DNA from 4 places in the Xenorhabdus doucetiae genome. Region 1 is predicted to be linked to each of the others. Evidence: predicted binding sites of a transcription regulator. Region 1 holds the regulator's gene; each other region holds the start of a gene.
The links. Region 1 encodes CRP, which controls carbon source genes, mostly activating them, when cyclic AMP is high. Its sites were predicted from a motif close to ATGTGANNNNNNTCACAT; they were not measured.
Positions count from the first base shown of each region.

Region 2: a site for CRP is predicted at 4,572-4,589, ahead of msrB (peptide-methionine (R)-S-oxide reductase MsrB). Genes of this name have one in related genera too.
Region 3: a site for CRP is predicted at 1,611-1,628, ahead of epd (erythrose-4-phosphate dehydrogenase). Genes of this name have one in related genera too.
Region 4: a site for CRP is predicted at 1,353-1,370, ahead of focA (formate transporter FocA). Genes of this name have one in related genera too.

Region 1 covers NZ_FO704550.1:3,881,504-3,887,177, forward strand. The annotation lists gene murP (PTS N-acetylmuramic acid transporter subunit IIBC) at 1-1,120, shown strand, start outside; gene XDD1_RS16955 (LysE family translocator) at 1,121-1,726, opposite strand; gene XDD1_RS16960 (YheU family protein) at 1,860-2,078, shown strand; gene XDD1_RS16965 (phosphoribulokinase) at 2,144-3,013, shown strand; gene crp (cAMP-activated global transcriptional regulator CRP) at 3,494-4,126, shown strand; gene XDD1_RS16975 (aspartate aminotransferase family protein) at 4,190-5,413, opposite strand; gene XDD1_RS16980 (aminodeoxychorismate synthase component II) at 5,635-5,674, opposite strand, start outside.
Region 2 covers NZ_FO704550.1:2,309,744-2,315,417, forward strand. The annotation lists gene XDD1_RS10380 (NAD(P)H nitroreductase) at 1-336, opposite strand, end outside; gene sppA (signal peptide peptidase SppA) at 504-2,381, shown strand; gene ansA (asparaginase) at 2,523-3,542, shown strand; gene XDD1_RS10395 (YeaC family protein) at 3,606-3,887, opposite strand; gene msrB (peptide-methionine (R)-S-oxide reductase MsrB) at 4,040-4,453, opposite strand; gene gapA (glyceraldehyde-3-phosphate dehydrogenase) at 4,796-5,674, shown strand, end outside.
Region 3 covers NZ_FO704550.1:963,470-969,143, forward strand. The annotation lists gene tkt (transketolase) at 1-1,530, shown strand, start outside; gene epd (erythrose-4-phosphate dehydrogenase) at 1,819-2,838, shown strand; gene pgk (phosphoglycerate kinase) at 2,912-4,078, shown strand; gene fbaA (class II fructose-bisphosphate aldolase) at 4,136-5,212, shown strand; gene XDD1_RS18380 (hypothetical protein) at 5,305-5,674, opposite strand, start outside.
Region 4 covers NZ_FO704550.1:1,561,109-1,566,782, forward strand. The annotation lists gene pflB (formate C-acetyltransferase) at 1-372, opposite strand, end outside; gene focA (formate transporter FocA) at 427-1,284, opposite strand; gene ycaO (30S ribosomal protein S12 methylthiotransferase accessory factor YcaO) at 1,607-3,370, opposite strand; gene ansB (L-asparaginase 2) at 3,518-4,561, shown strand; gene serC (3-phosphoserine/phosphohydroxythreonine transaminase) at 4,858-5,674, shown strand, end outside.

The DNA.
Region 1 (5,674 bases):
AGAAAAACAAACCCGCTCCGTCCATAAATTTCTGGCAAAATTTGCCACAATCTTTACGCCCTTGATCCCCGGATTTATCGCGGTCGGCCTGTTATTGGGCTTTGCTACCCTGCTGGAGCAGGTTCTTATCAAAGAAGTGCCCCATCCCAACGCCATATTGATTGAGATGGTCGGCTATATGAAAATTTTCAGCAAAGGCATGTTCAGCTTCTTGGGCATTTTGATTGGCTACAATGCACAAAAAGCCTTTGGCGGCTCAGGGGTTAACGGAGCCATCATCGCATCGCTATTTGTACTGGGTTATCACGCCGAAGCCACCAGTGGGTTCTATTCCGGTATCAGTCATTTCTTTGGCTTCGCCATTGACCCACGAGGCAATATCATCGGGGTGTTGATTGCTGCTATTCTTGGCGCTTGGGTGGAAAAACAGATCCGCAACATCATGCCCTCTGATCTGGATATGATCCTGACTTCCGCAATGACCCTGCTTATCATGGGCGCCGTCACATTTATCGTCATTATGCCTGTCGGAAGTTATCTGTTCAGCGTGATGTCATGGTTATTCGTGAACTTGAATGGCAATCCATTCGGCACAGCCGTTTTGGCAGGACTGTTCTTAATCGCCGTGATGTTTGGTGTGCATCAGGGCTTTATCCCCGTCTATTTTGCGCTGATGGAGTCACAAGGGTTCAATTCTCTTTTCCCTATTCTGGCAATGGCAGGAGCGGGGCAAGTCGGCTCCGCACTGGCGCTATATGTCAAAGCGGCAAAAGGCGCTGTGCTGCGCACTCAGATCAAAGGAGCCATCATTCCGGGTTTTCTGGGAATTGGGGAACCGTTGATTTATGGCGTCACCCTTCCCCGCGTCAAACCGTTTGTCACAGCCTGCCTCGGTGGTGCCACAGGGGGGTTCTTTATCGGCCTGATGGCTTGGTGGGGATGGCCTGTCGGATTAAATAGTGTTTTCGGCCCCTCCGGGCTGGTTGCTCTGCCACTGATGACATCCAACAGTGGCATTTTCACGGGCATGGCAGTCTATGGTGCCGGGCTGATCGTCGCTTATATCGCGGGCTTCATACTCACATTATTCTTCGGCAGCAAGAATATCGATTTGAGCTGATCAGCCAAACCAGATTAAAGGCACACACGCGGCGGTCAGCACCCCCATGGTGATATTGAATATAAACCACGCGCGGCGGCTTCCCAGTAACCGGCCAATCAGTGAACCGAGAACCAGCCAGAGGGCACCCGCGAGCAGATTGGCGATAAGCATCACGATACTGATAACAAAAATGGAGTGGTTATAGAGCGCTCCGGCCAGACTGTAACTACTGACTGCCCCCAATCCCATTAACCAGGTTTTCGGATTCAAAAACTGCAATAGCCAACCTTGATGAATTTTGATTGGAGCACCTGCCGAGGTTGTCGTGTCCAGCCGCTGATAATGCGAAGTGGCCGTTTTCCAGGCCAGCCATAATAAATACAGGCATCCGAGCACTTTCAACCCCGTATAAATGGCAGGATAAATCAGCAGTAACGCGGCAACACCAAACGCAGACAGCAGCAAAATGGTCTGCATTCCCAACACAATACCCAGACAAAGCGGGATGGAGCGGCGGAGACCAAAATTCGCGCCCGATGAGGTCAGCAACAAATTGTTTGGACCCGGTGTGACAGCGGAAATAAACATAAATATACTGAGTGAAAATATCAGGCTTACAGTCATGGGTAGATTCCCCTCCCACCCCAAGTTAACATTTCTTTGCGAGAAAATAGCAGTATGTTATTTCACACACAAGATAACTAATCATGAAATCAATTCACTATAAAGTATCAGCGCATTATCAGGAGCAATCACGATGATCATCCCGTGGCAGCAATTGGAAACCCATACACTCCTCAACTTGATTGAAAGTTTTGTCCTGCGGGAAGGGACGGATTACGGCGAACAGGAAAAAACGCTCGAACAAAAAGTGCAGGATGTCAAACATCAGCTTGAACGCGGTGAGGTTCTGTTGGTATGGTCTGAATTACATGAAACCGTTAATATCTTGCCCAAAGCGACGTTCCGCCCATGAGGTTCCGCTTGCTTTATTCATTCTGATTGACTGATCCGCCAATTTTATTGATAAGGAGTCTGTTCATGTCTGCCAAACATCCCGTCATCGCAATCACTGGCTCCAGTGGCGCAGGAACCACCACAACCAGTGTCGCCTTTCGCAAGATTTTCCAGCAATTTGACGTCACCGCCGCACTGATAGAAGGGGATAGTTTCCATCGTTATACTCGTCCTGAAATGGATGCCGAGATTCGGAAAGCAAGAGAACAGGGCAGACATATCAGCTACTTTGGGCCAGCCGCCAATGATTTCAGCATGCTGGAGAAAACCTTTTTTGACTATGGGGAAACGGGCAATGGTCGCTGCCGAAAATATCTCCATACCTATGATGAAGCCGTCCCCTATAACCAATTGCCGGGGACTTTCACACCGTGGGAACCCTTGCCGTCAAACACAGATGTGCTGTTTTATGAAGGTTTGCACGGGGGGGTTGTCACGCCACAACACAATGTCGCCAGCCATGTTGACCTGTTGATTGGCGTTGTGCCTATCGTCAACCTGGAGTGGATACAAAAACTCATCCGTGATACCAGCGAGCGCGGGCATTCCAGAGAAGCGGTCATGGATTCCGTTGTCCGCTCAATGGATGATTATATCCGCTATATCACTCCCCAATTTTCACGTACCCACATTAATTTCCAGCGTGTTCCTACCGTTGATACCTCTAACCCTTTCTCTGCCAAGGCTATTCCCTCACTGGACGAAAGCTTTATCGTGATCCGCTTCCGCGGTCTCACTCAAATTGATTTCCCTTATTTGCTGGCCATGCTTCAGGGTTCATTTATTTCCAGCATAGATACTATTGTCGTTCCCGGAGGAAAAATGGGGCTGGCAATGGAATTAATTATGGCGCCGCTGGTTAAGCAATTACTGGAAGGCAAAAAAATCTCATAATTTTCCTATTTATATCCTATGAACTTCAAGTTGCCGCTCGCAAGACGAAAGTCGTTTATTAATGACGAGTCTATTTTTAATAAAGCAGGTAACAAAAAATAACGTTACCTGTTTCATTTAAATAAATAGACCGTTTTTTAACAATAAATTAGGTGATAGAAATAAATGTAAAATCAACAAGACCGTCTTTTTTGCCAAACTTCTGGTAATCTGACAACCCGTTTAATAGGCTGAAGCGATACAGGAGGAGACAGAAACGTTTTCCTGTGTTACAAACAAGGCTACAAACGTGGACTGGCAAGGTATATGGATTAAGATCAATATGCCAGCATTCTCGTATCCTGATAATCCATATAAAGTTCCCGTTTGTCAGTTTTTCAGCAAGTTATATGTTAAGCTATTGACTTTATAAAGCCAGCCTGAAGAGAAACCCAGTTTCTCACATCATAAGGGCAGAAATAACAACAGAGGATAAAGCGAATGGTTCTCGGCAAGCCACAAACAGACCCTACTCTTGAATGGTTTTTGTCACACTGCCATATTCACAAATATCCATCCAAGAGCACGCTTATTCATCAAGGCGAGAAAGCAGAAACGCTTTACTACATTGTTAAAGGTTCAGTTGCTGTTCTAATAAAAGATGAAGAAGGTAAGGAAATGATTCTCTCTTATTTAAATCAGGGAGATTTTATCGGTGAACTTGGATTGTTTGAAGAGGGGCAAGAACGTACTGCATGGGTGCGGGCAAAAAGTGCCTGTGAAGTGGCTGAAATTTCCTATAAGAAATTTCGCCAGTTAATTCAGGTCAATCCTGACATTCTGATGCGTTTATCTGCTCAGATGGCGAGTCGCCTACAAACCACTTCCGAAAAAGTAGGTAACTTAGCCTTTCTGGACGTGACCGGCCGTATCGCCCAGACGTTGCTCAATTTAGCCAAACAGCCGGATGCAATGACGCACCCTGATGGTATGCAAATCAAAATCACACGTCAGGAAATTGGGCAGATTGTGGGTTGTTCCCGTGAAACGGTTGGCCGTATTTTGAAAATGCTCGAAGATCAAAACCTGATTTCCGCACATGGTAAAACCATCGTGGTTTATGGGACACGCTAATTCCCGATAAACCTGAAATCCAGCCAGTGCAACCTGTTACTTCGCACTGGCTTTTTTATGGCTTCACCTGTTTTGGGTTAACCATCGGGATATCGCCATCTCCAGCCGTATCATGCCCTCGACGATGTCATCCTCAGGAATGATCAATGAAGGGGTAAAGCGCAAAATGCTGTCTCCCGCACTCAATAACACCAATCCCAGCTCCGCCGCTTGCTGCAAGATTTCTCTGGCCTTACCCTGATATTCTGCTTGCAATACCGCCCCAATCAGCAAACCCTTGCCACGAAATTCGTGGAAAATGCCATATTTTTGGTTCATCATTTCCAGGGCATGGATGATCATATCGTGACGTTTTTCCACGCCTGCCAGCACTTCTGGCGTGTTGATAATATCCAGCGCAACGCAGCCGATAGCACAAGCCAACGGATTTCCGCCATACGTCGTGCCATGCGCGCCGGTTTCCATAGCTGCCGCGATGGTATCGGTCGTTAACATCGCACTGATCGGGAAACCGCCGCCCAGCGCCTTTGCGGTCGTCAAGATATCCGGCTGTACGCCATAATGCTGGTAAGCATACAACTTGCCTGTACGCCCCATCCCACTTTGCACTTCATCAAAAACCAACAGAGCCTGATGCTTATCGCACAATTCACGCACGCCATGCAGAAACGCCATTGTTGCAGGTGTGACGCCCCCTTCCCCTTGAATCGGCTCTAAGACAACGGCACAAGTGTGATCATCAATCACCGCTCTGACCGCATCCAAATCATTAAAAGACACATGGATAATATCCGCCGGTTTGGGGCCAAATCCTTCAGTATATTTTGGCTGTCCTCCGACCGAAACAGTGAAAAAGGTGCGTCCATGAAACGCCTGATGAAAAGCAATAATTTTGGTTTTATTGGGATGATGGCGAGTAATCGCATAACGACGAGCCAATTTAAAGGCGGCTTCATTGGCTTCCGCGCCTGAATTAGCGAAAAAGACCTTCTGCGCAAAGGTTGCATCAATCAATTTTTGTGCCAAGGTTAAGGCTGGTTCATTGGTAAAAATATTGCTGAGATGCCACAATTTTTCACCTTGCTGTTTCAGGGCATTCACCAAAGCCGGATGACAGTGCCCCAAAGCCAATACCGCGATACCGCCGGCAAAATCAATATATTCTTTACCCTGTTGATCCCATACTCGACTCCCTTGCCCTCTGACAGGAATAAAACTCGCCGGCGCATAAATAGGCAACATCACCTGATCATAGGTACTTCGGTTTGTTGCTTTGCTTTCTCCCATTTCCCTCACCTTATTTTTATCTGCTTGTCGTACTTCAAGATACATTTATTATCCCCCGCGCTGCGGGGGATAATAAGCGGCTTTTGTCTTGCGAGCGGCAACTTGAAAATTATCGGGTATATTTGCCATTTCAAAGTGAAATAATAGTCATAAAATATGAATAAAAAATCACGCAAAGGCAAATAAAAAATAACGAATGAGGAAATGTGATGGTATCTGGATTAATATTTGAGGAAATTATTCAATAATTCATGCCCCTGC
Region 2 (5,674 bases), 1.6 Mb from region 1:
ACCCGCGGCAACGACTTGTTCCCATGCCGGAACTTTTGCATGTTCAACGACTTTAGCAATAACAGTAATAATCATGGGAGCCCGGTAAGGGGCATTTTTCGCTTTCTCTTCAACCTCTTCGCCTAATCCCGCTTCAATAGCGGCTTTTTCAAGGAGCTTGCTGAATTTATCAATGCCTTCTCCCTGCATCACAACAAATTGCCAAGGACGCAAAGCCCCATGATCAGGTGCTCTCATCCCTGCGGCTAAAATATATTGCAACTCATCTCCCTCTGGGGCGGGGGTGGTTAAACGTGAAACTGAACGGCGATTTAACAAAAGTTCCAAAGCATTCATTATTTTCTCCTAAATAAGATAATCTGTCACAAACCAACATTCTCTGTTTATTCGTTAATGAATGAAAGCACATAAACTGTTTTTTCAATCATTAACTGATTTCTGGCTGACATTTCCAGACGAGCTGATTAGGATAACTCCATTTGATACCCTAACCCGGAGCCAATATGCGTACTTTATGGAATTTCACGGCAGCATTATTTAAATGGAGTTGGAAACTCCTGAATTTTGCCCGCCAATTTATTTTCAACCTTATTTTTATTCTGTTTATCGTGGTTGTCGTTGTTGGCGTCATCGCTTATCAACAACAATCCAAACGTGACGATAACTACAATGGTGCATTGTATGTCGATCTGTCTGGTATTGTTCTGGATCACGTCTCTGCCCGCAGTTCGCTTGAACAATTCGGAAAGGATCTTTTTAACCCATTCAGTAGTAATAGTAGAGAAACTTCCTTGTTTGACGTTGTTGACAGCATTCGTCGCGCAAAAAGCGATCCCAAAATTACGGGCATGGTATTAAAGCTGAATGAATTCATCGGCGCAGATCAGACTTCCATGAGATATATTGGCAAGGCTATCAACGAATTTAAAGCAACGGGCAAACCTGTTTTTGCCATTGGTGATACCTACAGCCAGTCACAATATTATTTAGCCAGCTATGCCGATAAGATATATCTGTCCCCATTAGGTATAGTGGATATCCACGGTTTCTCCACCAACCATTTATACTACAAGTCATTGTTGGATACGTTGAAAGTCTCTACCCATATTTTCCGTGTCGGAACCTATAAATCCGCCGTTGAACCCCTGCTGCGTGACAATATGTCACAAGAAGCGCGTGACGCTGACAGCCTCTGGCTCAACGAACTGTGGAACAATTACTTAAGTACCATTGCCGTTAATCGGCATATCCCCGCCGATCAGGTCTTCCCCGGTGCAACAAATTTTGTCGAGAAATTCCGTAAAGCCGGCGGAGATGCGTCACTGTATGCGTATCAAAATAAACTGGTGGATGCGATTGAACCACGCAATAGCGTTGAAAAAATAATGCGGGATAAATTTGGTTGGAATGAAGAACAAAAACATTTCAATTACATTAGCATTTATGACTACATTGACCAAAAACCTGTCCAAGATACCGACGATAAAGGCAATATTGCCGTCATTATTGCTGAAGGGCCAATTTTGGAAGGGAAGCAATTGCCGGGTATCGTTGGCAGTGACACGCTCGTTGAACAACTGCGTGAAGCACACCATAACCCCAATATAAAAGCGATTGTATTACGCGTAAACAGCCCGGGTGGCAGTATCGGCGCATCTGAAATTATTCGTAATGAACTGGCCGCTATCCGCAATGACAAAACGGGCAAGGCGAAACCTATCGTCGTTTCGATGGGCGGGATCGCTGCCTCAGGCGGTTACTGGATATCCACCCCGGCTAACTACATTATTGCTGATCCGAATACATTAACTGGTTCTATTGGTATTTTTGGTGTGGTTCAAACCCTTGAAAAAAGCCTCAATTACCTTGGTGTGAATACTGACGGTGTTTCAACAACCCCATTAGCCGATATCTCTGCAACCAAAGGGCTAAACCAGACTGTCTCAGATGTCATACAGCTCTCTATTGAAAATGGTTACAGTAAGTTTATTGGACTGGTTGCCACTGCCCGCAATAAATCTCTGGACGAAATTGATAACATTGCCCAAGGACGTGTTTGGAGTGGCATTGATGCTAAAAAACACGGTTTAGTGGATCAGTTGGGTGATTTTGATGATGCGGTGACAAAAGCGGCTGCATTAGCAGGGGTCAAAAATGCGTCATTGAATTGGATGCAACCTGAGCCTTCATTCTCTGAAAAACTCATGCTGGGACTGACTGCATCAGCACAAGCACTGTTGCCAAATACCTTGCAGTCAATGTTGCCGGCGCCACTTGCCGACGTTGCCCAAGATATGAAAAAACAAGCCGTGTTTTATAAGAACATGAACGATCCGCAGAATATCTATACATTCTGTCTGAATTGCGTCGATATCCGCTAAAAACAGATACCCGTTAAAAACCATTGACTGGTTTTCTGACAGTAAGTTTCTGGCAAACTGAAAGCCTGATTTTACCATCAGGCTTTTTTTCTTCCTGATACTCCCTATAATCCAGCTAACTGTTTTTAGTGAGGCATTATCATGCAGAAGAAATCCATCTATGTTGTTTACACTGGCGGCACAATTGGGATGCAGCACTCCCCCAATGGGTACATTCCCGTTTCCGGTCATTTACAGCAACAACTCGCAAAAATGCCAGAATTTCACCGTCCAGAAATGCCAACATTCACGATCCGTGAACATCAGCCCCTGATTGATTCTTCTGATATGAGTCCTGACGACTGGAGCGTTATCGCAAATGATATCGATCAGAATTACCATGACTATGATGGCTTTGTTATTCTGCACGGTACGGACACCATGGCTTTCACGGCGTCAGCACTCTCTTTCATCTTCGAAAACCTCAATAAACCGATTATTGTGACAGGGTCACAAATTCCGCTGGAAGCACTGCGTTCCGATGGGCAAACTAATCTCCTTAATGCGCTGTATCTCGCAGCAAATTACCCCATCAACGAAGTCAGCCTGTTTTTCAACAATAAATTATTTCGTGGAAACAGAACAATTAAAGCCCATGCAGATGGTTTTGATGCCTTTTCATCCCCTAACTGTTCACCCCTGATGGAAGCCGGAATCAATATCCGCACCTTTAAAACCAATCCCCTGCCTGTCAGGCACGGCGAGTTTGTTGTGAATCCAATCACATCACAACCCATTGGGGTGGTGACTATCTATCCAGGGTTATCCAGTCAAGTGGTAGAAAATATTCTGATGCAGCCCGTTAAGGCATTGATTTTACTATCATACGGTGTAGGTAATGCGCCTCAACGTGCTGATTTGTTGCAAACATTAAAGAAAGCCACCGAGCGAGGCATTATTGTGGTTAATTTGACGCAATGTATTTCTGGCCGGGTCAACATGGAAGGCTATGCAACAGGTCATTCTCTGGCTGCATCAGGCGTTATCAGTGGTTATGACATGACTTTCGAAGCCGCTTTAACGAAATTGCACTATTTACTGAGCCAAGCTTATACCCCTGAAGAGATCCGCTACTTGATGCAACAAAATCTGCGGGGAGAATTGAGTTATGCGGATGAATAATCAGTGATCTAAACCTGCCTCGCCCTGCTTTCTGCAAGGGCGAGGTTGCAAATTCACCCTCTTTCACTCTTCCGACTGAGGTTTTAATTTCGCGACCATTTCAGACTGAAATATCGCCTTTAACTCCTGTTTGCTTTTTATGGCAATTTGGCCATTTGTACCAATCGTCATATGGTCAGGATCATGATTATTTTTTGCCTGCCAAAGCATCACTGCTTGTAAACTGTACTCCTTCTGCTCTGGCGTGAGGGGAACACCATCCTGCCACTTTCCCAGTTCAACAGCCTGAACTAATCGTTGATAAATTTCAGGCGTCATGGCGGAGAGTAAATCATCCAACTTCATCGAGATTTCCTTAATGGCTTTAATGGCTATATGCGCTATTTGCCTGTATACACGGCATGTTTTATTAAAAATAGGCTGAATCGTTTCTTTTTCAACTGTCCAATCCCAAATTCTATCGAAATTATTTAAATTCAGAGTATGCAGGCATAACATTAACCCGCTGTTTCTTCGCCGGTTTCCTTATCAATAAAACACAGTGATGCTGAATTGATACAAAAACGTTCTCCTGTCGGTTTGGGGCCATCAGGGAAAACATGCCCCAAATGTGCCTGACATTGACTACAACGTACCTCTATCCGATGGATATTATGAGAATAATCATCAATATAGGTGATAGAGTCATCACTGATCGGTTGGTAGAAACTCGGCCATCCACACCCTGAATCAAATTTCGTCTCAGAAATAAATAGTGGCTGGCGGCAACACAGGCAATAATAAATACCACTTTTCTTGTTGTGCAGTAGTTTTCCGGAAAATGGCGGCTCAGTCCCTGCTTCTTGTGTAACATGGTGCTGCATTTTACTAAGCTGTTCTATAGAAAGGAAAATATTTTGACTTTTAGTCATAATGACCACCTTTTAAGGCCAATATTTTCAATAAAGAATCATCGAAAACAACAAAAAATTAACAACAAAATGTCAAAATGCATTCTAACCCATTCAACATAGCAATTTACTTTACTAATTGTGATAAGTCTCACATATCTAACCGATGGTAACTTTAAATATCTCCTTATACCCCGATAATGTGGTGCGTAGAGCTTGTTCCAGTTGTATAGCAAGCGTCCAGATGGTGATTGTTAAGTTGATCTTTTTCAATGGTTGACACGATTCCGCTTGACGGCTGGCAAGATTTTGGTAACTTTAGACACAACTTTTAATTCACTAAAAAATAGCTGGTGGAATACTATGACTATCAAAGTAGGTATTAACGGTTTTGGTCGTATCGGCCGTATTGTTTTCCGTGCTGCTCAAGAACGTTCAGACGTTGAAATCGTTGCGATCAATGATCTGTTGGATGCAGAATACATGGCTTACATGCTGAAATACGATTCAACCCACGGCCGCTTCAACGGCACTGTTGAAGTTAAAGACGGTCAACTGGTTGTTAACGGCAAAACCATCCGCGTTACATCTGAAAGAGATCCAGCTAACCTGAAATGGGATGAAGTGGGTGTTGATGTTGTTGCAGAAGCAACGGGTATCTTCCTGACCGACGAAACTGCACGTAAGCACATCGCGGCTGGCGCGAAAAAAGTGGTTCTGACTGGCCCATCCAAAGACAATACGCCAATGTTCGTTATGGGTGTTAACCACAATGCCTATGCAGGCCAGGATATCGTTTCCAACGCATCCTGCACCACTAACTGCCTGGCGCCACTGGCTAAAGTTATCAATGACAAATTCGGCATCGTTGAAGGTCTGATGACTACCGTTCACGCAACAACGGCTACCCAGAAAACGGTTGACGGCCCTTCAGCAAAAGACTGGCGTGGTGGCCGTGGTGCGGCACAGAACATCATCCCATCTTCCACTGGTGCAGCAAAAGCAGTAGGTAAAGTTATCCCAGAACTGAACGGCAAACTGACCGGTATGTCTTTCCGTGTTCCTACGCCTAACGTCTCTGTGGTTGACCTGACTGCACGTCTGGCTAAACCAGCGACTTACGCAGAAATCTGTGACGCAATCAAAGCAGCAGCAGAAGGCGAGCTGAAAGGCATTCTGGGCTATACTGAAGATGACGTGGTTTCCACTGACTTCAACGGCGAAAAACTGACTTCTGTATTT
Region 3 (5,674 bases), 1.3 Mb from region 1:
GGCTGCATGATGGAAGGGATCTCCCATGAAGTTTGCTCTTTGGCCGGTACGCTGAAACTGGGCAAATTAATTGCATTCTATGATGACAACGGCATCTCTATCGATGGTGAAGTAGAAGGTTGGTTCACCGATGACACCGCAGCACGCTTTGAAGCCTATGGCTGGCATGTTATCCGTGGCGTAGATGGCCATGACTCTGGGGCGATTGCAGCAGCGATTGAAGCCGCACGTCAAGAGACAGGCAAACCCTCCCTGTTGATGTGCAAAACCATCATCGGTTTTGGCTCACCAAACAAAGCCGGTAAAGAAGAGTGTCACGGTGCTCCGCTGGGGGATGCTGAAATCGAAGCAACCCGCAAGGCGCTGGGTTGGGAACATCCTGCGTTTGACATTCCTCAGGACATTTACGCTGGCTGGAACGCGCAAGAATCAGGTAAGACTAAAGAAGCTGCTTGGGACGAGAAATTTGCGGCCTATGCGAATGCTTACCCAGAACTGGCCGCTGAATTCACTCGCCGTACCCACGGTGAACTGCCGGCAAACTGGGAAGCCGAATCCAAGGCATTCATTGAAAACCTGCAACAAAATCCCGCCTCCATTGCCAGCCGCAAAGCATCACAAAATGCACTGGAAGCATTCGGTAAAGTTCTGCCGGAATTTATGGGCGGCTCCGCTGACTTAGCACCGAGTAACCTGACCATGTGGTCTGGCTCCAAGCCACTGAACGACGTTCAGGACGGTAACTATATTCACTATGGTGTACGTGAGTTCGGCATGTCTGCCATCATGAACGGTATCGCACTGCACGGTGGTTTTGTACCTTATGGCGCAACCTTCCTAATGTTCGTCGAATATGCCCGTAACGCGGTGCGTATGGCGGCGCTGATGAAAGTGCGCAGCATCTTCGTTTATACCCACGATTCCATCGGCCTGGGTGAAGATGGCCCGACCCACCAGCCAGTAGAACAGATTGCCAGCCTGCGCGTCACGCCAAACATGAGCACATGGCGCCCATGTGACCAGGTTGAATCTGCGGTGGCGTGGAAATATGCCATTGAGCGCAAAGATGGCCCAACTTCACTGATCTTCTCCCGCCAAAATCTGGCACAGCAGGCGCGTACGGCTGAACAATTGGCGAATATCGAGAAAGGCGCTTACATCCTGAAAGATTGTGCCGGTCAGCCTGAGTTGATCTTGATTGCAACAGGTTCCGAAGTCGAACTGGCGGTGAAAGCGGCTGAACAACTGACTGCCGAAGGTCGTCAGGTTCGCGTGGTTTCCATGCCATCCACCGATGCTTTCGATAAGCAGGATGCGGCATACCGTGAAGCGGTGCTGCCAGCGGCAGTTTCTGCCCGTGTTGCCATCGAAGCAGGTATTGCTGATTACTGGTTCAAATACGTAGGTATTAACGGCGCTGTTGTCGGCATGAATACGTTCGGTGAATCTGCACCGGCTGATGAGCTATTCAAAGCGTTTGGTTTCACGGTTGAAAATGTTGTCGCCAAGGCATCCGCTCTGCTGAAATAATCAACAAATTATCCTGATAAGCGCATTCGCATCAATTTTAGAGCGAATGCGCTCTTTTTTTGTTCAACTTTTCCTCTATGATGTGACGAATGGCGCTTGCCATCACGTTTGTTTTCTCGTAACCTGCTCTCATTAAAGCTGAACCGTTTCAGTTTGATGCGTAAATGAGACAATAAAATGTCTTGTCTGTCACAATCTGATTAATTTTATGATGAATTATCCGTACAAGCCGACGTTGCTCAGTTATTCTAAGCGGTTGCATGACTACAGAGACATTCAGGGAGTAACATGACTATCAGGGTAGCGATTAACGGTTTCGGGAGAATAGGGCGCAGCGTCTTGCGTGCCCTTTACGAATCCGGGCGTCGGGCTGAAATTTCAGTGATCGCTATTAATGAGTTGGCGGATGCACAAGGCATTGCCCACTTATTGAAATACGATTCCAGTCATGGGCGTTTTGCATGGGATGTACGCCTGAACAATGATTTATTGCAAGTAGGAGACGACAGTATCCGGCTGTTCCATCAACCGGAAATTTCAGCTCTGCCGTGGAAAGAACTGGGTATTGATATCGTGCTTGACTGTACGGGCAAGTATGGTGAGCGGGCAGACGGAGAGTCTCATATTGCCAGCGGAGCCAAAAAAGTCCTGTTTGCGCATCCGGGAGGCAATGATCTGGATGCCACCGTGGTCTATGGTGTCAATCATCATGAATTGGTTGCCGAAGATTGCATTGTTTCCAATGCCTCCTGTACCACAAACTGCATCATTCCCATCATTAAAGTGTTGGATGATGCGTTCAATATTGAATCGGGTACAGTGACAACCATTCACGCATCAATGAATGATCAACCTGTGATTGACGCTTATCACCGTGATTTACGTCGCACCCGAGCGGCCAGTCAATCCATCATTCCGGTTGATACAAAACTGGCGGCGGGGATCACACGTATTTTCCCGAAATTCAATGATCGGTTTGAGGCGATTTCTGTTCGAGTACCCACTATCAATGTGACAGCCATTGACTTGAGCGTGACAGTCCGCACGTCAGTGAATGTTAACGATGTTAACCAGATCCTGCAAAAATCAGCGGTCAGAGAGTTTCATGGTATAGTGGATTATACCGATTTGCCGTTGGTTTCAACGGATTTTAACCACGATCCCCACAGTGCTATTGTGGATGGCACACAAACGCGGGTGAGCGGTAATCACCTGATTAAGACGCTTGTGTGGTGTGATAATGAGTGGGGCTTTGCCAACCGTATGCTTGATACGACACTGGCAATGGCCGCAACGGGTTTCAAATAATCATTTGTTGTGTCACAAACAGCACACAGCGGAAGATTGAGTAATTTATAAAGAATCAATGAGAGGATTCACCATGTCTGTAATTAAGATGACTGATTTAAATCTGGCGGGTAAACGCGTATTGATCCGTGCTGATCTGAATGTGCCGGTAAAAGATGGCAAAGTTACCTCTGATGCACGTATCCGTGCGTCCTTGCCGACGATTGAGGCTGCGTTGAGTCAGGGAGCCAAGGTCATGGTTACTTCTCACCTGGGACGCCCGACTGAGGGAGAATACAACGAAGAGTTCTCACTGCAACCTGTCGTTGATTATCTGAAAGAAGCCCTTTCTTCTCCTGTTCGTCTGGAAAAAGACTACCTGGAGGGTGTTGAAGCGGCGGAAGGCGAATTAGTGGTTCTGGAAAACGTTCGCTTCAACAAAGGTGAGAAAAAAGACGATGAAACGTTATCCAAGCAGTATGCTGCACTGTGTGATGTGTACGTAATGGATGCGTTTGGTACAGCGCACCGTGCGCAAGCGTCAACCCACGGCGTTGCCAAATTCGCGCCAATTGCCTGTGCGGGTCCGCTGCTGTCCGGTGAACTGGAGGCTTTGGCCAAGGCACTGCACAAGCCTGCTCGTCCAATGGTGGCGATTGTGGGTGGTTCTAAGGTTTCAACCAAACTGACGGTGCTTGATTCCCTGTCTAAAATTGCCGATCAACTGATCGTGGGGGGCGGGATTGCCAATACCTTCGTTGCTGCGGAAGGGCACAACGTTGGCCGTTCACTGTACGAAGATGATTTGATCCCAGAAGCGAAAAAACTGCTGGAAAGCTGTGATATCCCGGTTCCTACCGATGTGCGTGTGGCGACAGAATTTTCTGAAACTGCACATGCCACACTGAAATCCACCAGCGAAATTAAAGACGAAGAGCAGATCCTTGATTTGGGCGATGCGTCTGCTGAACGTCTGGCTGAAATCCTGAAAAGCGCCAAGACCATTCTGTGGAATGGGCCGGTAGGCGTTTTTGAATTCCCTAACTTCCGTAAAGGAACCGAAATTGTTGCCCGTGCCATTGCTGAGAGCGAGGCTTTCTCAATCGCAGGTGGCGGTGATACCTTGGCAGCCATCGATTTGTTCGAAATTGCTGACAAGATCTCTTACATCTCTACGGGTGGTGGTGCTTTCCTTGAGTTTGTTGAAGGCAAAAAGCTGCCCGCCGTTGTGATGCTGGAAGAACGTGCTAACAGTAACTAAGTTGTGATAACAGGCAGCACTGACTGCCTGTTCAATGTCAATACAGGACCACGTAACATGTCTAAAATTTTTGATTTCGTAAAACCGGGTGTCATCACTGGTGATGATGTTCAAAAAGTCTTTGCCGTCGCTAAAGAAAATAACTTCGCATTACCTGCGGTTAACTGCGTCGGTACTGATTCCATCAACGCAGTGTTGGAAACGGCGGCAAAAGTACGTGCTCCGGTCATTATCCAGTTTTCTAACGGCGGTGCGTCTTTCATTGCAGGTAAGGGGCTGAAAGCAGAAGGTCAGCAAGCCGCGATTATCGGTGCTATTTCCGGTGCTCACCACGTTCACCAAATGGCAGAACATTACGGTGTGCCGGTTATTCTGCATACCGACCACTGTGCACGTAAACTGCTGCCGTGGATCGACGGCCTGCTGGACGCGGGTGAGAAACACTACGCGCAAACCGGCAAGCCACTGTTCTCTTCCCATATGATCGACCTGTCAGAAGAATCGCTGGAAGAAAATATCGAAATTTGCAGCCAATATCTGGCACGCATGGCGAAAATCGACATGACGCTGGAAATCGAACTGGGTTGTACGGGTGGGGAGGAAGACGGCGTTGATAACAGCCATCTGGACAGTTCTTCCCTGTATACTCAGCCGGAAGACGTGGCTTATGCGTATGAGAAACTCAATGCTATCAGTCCACGTTTCACCATCGCAGCTTCTTTCGGTAATGTTCACGGTGTCTACAAACCCGGTAACGTTAAACTGACGCCAAAAATCCTGCACAACTCGCAGGAGTACGTGTCTGAGAAATTCAACCTGCCACACAACAGCCTGGATTTTGTCTTCCACGGCGGTTCCGGTTCTACCGCAGAAGAGATTCAGGAAGCGGTTAGCTACGGTGTAGTAAAAATGAATATTGATACCGATACCCAGTGGGCAACTTGGGAAGGTATTCTGAACTACTACAAAAAGAACGAAGGCTACCTGCAAGGCCAGTTGGGTAACCCGGAAGGTGCGGACAAGCCTAACAAGAAATACTATGATCCACGTGTTTGGCTGCGTGCGGGTCAGGCGACGATGATTGTTCGTCTGGAACAGGCTTTCAAAGAACTGAATGCGGTTGACGTACTGTAATAACAAGTTGTTATTCAGAAAGCCGTTATTGAGCTAATGTAAAAGCTGGCTACATTCTTTTTGAATTAGCCAGTTTGATCTAAAAAATAAAACTAATCGTTTTCTGGGGTTATATCAAAATAAGTGGGTTCTGTTAATGAACACTCTTCTGCTGATATAATCGATGAAGCAATTAAAATAACTGGTTTTTTGTGATTATCGATATAAGGAATAGAAATTTCCGTTGTCTGAGTATACAACTGCCCCCACTCGTTAAATACGATGGGTTTCTTTCCTTTTATTAACTTTCTTCTTTCAATTAAGGAAGAGGTTGCTTTCATTCGATCAAGCTGTTTATTTTTCTCGAAAGATCTATTTATCACATATTGAGCAATCCAGGATTGGGATGTGGCACAATAATCTAAATCGTCGTTTGTTGACGATAAGGAAATACCGGGAACAAAGAGTATTGCAAGTGCAATA
Region 4 (5,674 bases), 1.9 Mb from region 1:
TTTACAGGAACTTTCAACCATTTTAATGCCACCAAAGGGAATAATGGCACGTTTCAGTGGCGCTTCGGTTTGCAGGCCAACGATTTGTTCCAACGCTTTCTCAATATAACCGGCATCATGAGAGGTAATGGTAGACGCAATATCAGTATCAAAATCTACCGGTGCATGGGTGCGGTTTTCGATTTTGATACCTTCCATGACTTTTTCCCACAAAACGTTTGTCGCTTCTGTGGCACCCTCAAGGAATGATTCATCCCCTTCATACGGGAGATAGTTTTTCTGGATGAAATCACGGACATTGACTTCATTCTGCCAGCTACCCTCGTTAAAGCCTTGCCATGCTACAGAAAATTTTTCGTTTAACTCGGACATGATACTTCTACCTTTTAACAGTGGAAATTTTAAGAAATCTGATAGGGAGGCAACTTACTGTTTTTTGTCGCCACGTAAATACATCAACCAATAAGCCAACCCGACCAATACCGCACCGCCAATAATGTTACCTATCGTGACAGGGATCAGGTTATCAGTAATAAAACTGGAAACGTTCAGTTGGGGAAATTTTTCAGGGGTTGTCCCTGCTTGCTGCCAAAATGCTTCTGGGGCGAAGTTTTTGATTATGATCCCGAACGGAATTAAGAACATGTTAGCGATACTGTGTTCAAAACCACTCGCAACAAACATGCCAATGGGCAGGATTAATGCAAATAGCTTATCGATCAAACTGCGTCCGGCATAGCTCATCCAGACAGCCAGGCATACCATCAAGTTGGCTAAAATCCCCAGACATACGGCCTCGACAAAAGAGTGGTGCATTTTATGGTCTGCGGTCTGTAAGACATTCAAACCCCAAGCCCCATTGGCAACGGCATATTGGCCGGAATACCAAACCAAGGCGACGAAAAACAGGGCGCCAATCAGATTACCGATATACACGTTAATCCAGTTTTTGAACATTTGAGACCAAGTGATACGTCCTGTCGCTTTTGAAATGATCGTTAATACGGTGGACGTGAAGAGGTCGACACCACATATCACCACTAACATCAGGCCAAGGGAGAAACAGATCCCGCCGGTTAATTTCGCTAATCCATAAGGAATAGAGGCGGTTCCGGTTGTTGCCGTAATATAAAAAACAAAAGCAATGGAAATAAACACACCTGCCATGATTGCCGATAAATACGTCACTGCGGGATGTTTATGGGTTTTATAGACACCACTATCATCAGCGATTTGTGCCATTACAGCAGGCGGAAATAAATTAAAAGGGTTGTCAGTTTTCATACTAACACGCTCTTTATCCTTGATTAATTATAGCACGCCTTGATAGTAACAAACGGGCATTGGCCTGAATTTGATATGGATCATATTAGGCTGAAAATCTAATGAAGTATGGCAGGATAAACGAGATGATTTTATGATAACTTAATGATTTTAAATGATAAATATTTTTAATTTTTATAAAATATTTTATATTGGTGCTTTTAGTCTTTTGGAGATTAAAAGTAAAATAACAGGTTAAATTGTCATTTATTTGTTATTTAAAAATAAATTGTATTTAACCTGAAATTTACTTTTTGTTATTAACAAACGCTAATGCAACAGTTTATTTATTCGACCAAAATTCACGTTTGGCTTTTTGCAGTTTCTCATAAGCATTCAGTAATGCTTGATGAGCGGGCAATGCTTTTAATTCTGAATCAATAGCCCATAGGCCATGGAAGCAGTTTTCTCCGGCAAGCGCAGCAGAAGCCGCATCGACCGTGTCTTGACCGTACATTTTGACAAATGCCTGATAATACTGCTCTGGTTTGCGATCTTCTTCTTGAGTCAACAGCAACAGCGTTTGCAGACAGCGATAATAGTTAGCACGTTCCGCCGTGAAAACCGAGGCATTAAAATCTTGTGTCCACTCAACCCAAATCAGGGCTTGTTCCAAGTCTTTGCCGGCCAGTGCCAGCATGGATTTCAATTCACCAATACGCAGGTTGCTCCAGCCGTTATCTTTACCCGCCGCAATGCCCAATAACTCACGGACACGGGTGAAATCATCCAAACCTTCATCATCTAACTGTTCGAGGAAAGCCAAATATTCTTCTGGCTGCCATTGGCTTTCCGGCAATGCCAGAATGGTGTCGCGCAGATGAGTTCCCATGGTGTTATTGGCAATGTGCAGATCTTCGACCGGATAAATATCGGACATGCCGGGCACCAGAATCCGGCAAGCGTAAACGCCAAGATGCTCATAATCAGCAACATAAACTTCTGCATCCAGTTGATTGAAGATCCCCATCAGGGTGGTGAACTCTTCCTCTGTCGTTCCGCTGAAATTCCAGTCGGCAAACTCATAATCGGCATCTTGCTTAAACAGATCCCAACTGATTGCACCGCTGGAATCAATAAAATGAGTTTCCAGATTAGTATGCTCAGAAACTTCCTCATCATCAAAACTCGGCGGAGTGAAGACATCCAAATCTTTCAGGCTACGGCCTTGCAACAGTTCTGTGACTGTGCGCTCCAGTGCAACACCAAAATCAGGATGGGCGCCAAAGGAGGCAAAACAAGTGCCATTATTAGGATTGAACAGGACGACGCAAATGACGGGAAATTGCCCACCCAGTGAAGCATCGTAACAATAGAGCGGGAAGCCTTCTTCCTGCAATTTATTGACCGATGCCACCACGCTTGGGTAGTGATCCATTATCTCTTGTGGAATTTCAGGCAAACTGATGCATTCTGCGATAATGCGGTTTTTCACATAGCGCTCGAAGACTTCCGATAATCCCTGAACACGTGCTTCATTCATGGTATTGCCGGCTGACATGCCGTTTGAAACGTACAGGTTTCCGACAATATTCATTGGAATATAAATCGTTTGATGATCTGACAGGCGAGTGAATGGCAGGGCACAGATCCCACGCTCTTCATTACCCGATTGCAGATCAACTAACTGGCTGGCGCAAAGCGCGTTATCTGGATTGTAAAAACGGTGCAGGCGTTCGTCTAAAATCCCCTTTGGCAGAGAATCATCTTCTGGCAATGGGAACCATTTTTCATTTGGATAATGAACAAACTCGCCATTAGCAACGGTATTACCGAGATAAAAATCAGCAAAGAAATAGTTTGTCGATAGACGCTCAAAATATTCTCCCAATGCAGAGGCCAAAGCCGCTTTCTTGCTGGCACCCTTGCCATTCGTAAAGCACAGCGGGCAGTCACGATCGCGGATATGTACTGACCAAACATTCGGAACAGGATTCAGCCATGAGGCCTCTTCAATATTAAAACCAAGAGACTCCAGTTTGTGCTGAAAGCGGCTAATGGAGTCTTCCAACGCGGCATCTTTGCCTGGGATATAGGTCTGCGTCATCGTGATTCACTTCAATGTATGTTAAAGGCGCATATCATACGGCGTTTTTTTTATCCGCTCTATCAATTCCCAAAAATTATTGTTAATTAGAGTTTATTTATTGTGAGTTTACATAATAAAATGGCTTTTTTTACAAAAGGTTGAATAATGAAAAAGACTAAAATAACAGCAATTGCCGGTTTTCTGGCTTTAGTTAGTGGTTCTGCTTTCGCTCTGCCAAACATTACGGTTTTGGCAACTGGAGGCACAATTGCCGGGGGTGGTGAATCTGCAACTCAATCGAATTATACCGCGGGTAAAGTAGGCATTGATGCCCTGCTGAATGCGGTACCGGCAATTAAAAATATTGCGGATTTGAAAGGCGAGCAGGTTGTCAGCATCGGTTCTCAGGACATGAACGATCAGGTGTGGCTGACTCTGGCGAAAAAAATCAACGCAGATTGTGACAAAACCGATGGTTTTGTTATCACCCATGGTACTGACACCATGGAAGAAACGGCATATTTCCTCGATCTGACCACACAATGTCAGAAGCCTGTCGTGATGGTGGGGGCAATGCGTCCATCGACTGCGCTGGGTGCTGATGGTCCGTTAAACCTGTACAACGCAGTGGTGGTTGCGGCTGATAAAAACTCAGCAAACCGTGGTGTTCTGCTGGCGATGAATGATTCCGTTATTCATGGCCGTGACATTGGTAAACTGAGCACAACCGAAGTTCAAGCATTCCAGCCTGTGAATGCGGGTGCTCAGGGTTTTGTTCACAATGGTAACGTACACTACTATTCTGCGGCATCAGTCAAGGCCGGCAAAGCTGCTTTCGATGTGAGCAAGCTGGATAAATTGCCAAAAGTTGGCATCGTTTATAACCATTCCAACGCCTCTGATCTGCCGGCCAAAGCCTTTGTTGAAAATGGCTATCAGGGTATTGTCAGTGCCGGCGTCGGTAACGGTAATATCTATAAGTCCATTCTTGACACACTGGCGACAGCCGCTAAAGAGGGTGTTGTTGTTGTTCGCTCCAGCCGTATTCCTTTCGGTTATACCACTCAGAATGCGGAAGTTAACGACAGCAAATATGGTTTTGTCGCATCAGAGCGTCTGAATCCTCAGAAAGCGCGCGTGCTTCTGCAATTGGCTCTGACGCAAACTGCTGATGCTGCAAAAATTCAGGAAATGTTTAATAAATATTAATTCCTGATTGAAGTCTATAAAAAGGCGCATTTGATGCGCCTTTTTATATTCCAATTATTTCTTACACTCATCAATAATTTTCTTTTTTAAATAAAAACCAATATTACTCAGACTATTTTCTTTGACGTTTTCTTATTTTGGTTATAACTCATTGCATTATTTATCATAAGATGATTCATCAACGAGTTATGCTATAGGTTTCAACAAATGTTTAATAACCGTTGCAGCGCTACGGCGGGAGTGATAAAACCAATACGTCCGATTTTATTGTATCCATTGATAGGGTGAAGTTAATAATGAGTCAGGTATATAATTTCAGCGCTGGTCCAGCTATGTTGCCAGCAGAAGTATTACGACGTGCAGAGCAGGAACTTTGCAACTGGCACGGCTTGGGGACATCGGTAATGGAAATCAGCCACCGCAGCAAAGAGTTTGTGGCTGTTGCAGCCGAGGCAGAAAAAGATCTCCGAGATTTATTAGCAATACCTGAGAATTACAAAGTGCTGTTTTGTCACGGCGGTGCCCGTGGGCAATTCTCGGCGTTACCGCAAAATTTATTGGGTGATAAATCGACAGCAGATTATATTGTGAGTGGCTACTGGTCTGAATGTGCAGCGAAAGAAGCAGAAAAATATTGCACGCCAAATATCATTGATATCAGGGCAGAAACGGATGGTGTCAAAAGTGTGAAGTCGATGAGTGAATGGGCCTTGAGCAGCGATGCGGCCTATATCCATTATTGTCCGAATGAAACGATTGACGGCATTGCCATTTTTGAAGAGCCTGATTTTGGTGACGATAAAATTGTCATTGCCGATTACTCTTCAACCATTCTCTCTAATCCCATTGATGTTAGCCGTTATGGGGTTATCTATGCCGGGGCACAAAAAAATATTGGGCCAGCAGGCATAACGGTTGTCATTATCCGTGAAGATTTATTGGGTAAAGCACACCCGCATACGCCATCTATCTTGGATTATACGGTACTGGCCCAATATGACTCTATGTATAACACGCCACCGACATTTGCATGGTATCTGTCCGGCATGGTCTTCAAATGGTTAAAAGAGCAAGGCGGGTTACAAGAAATCAGCAAACGTAACCATGCAAAAG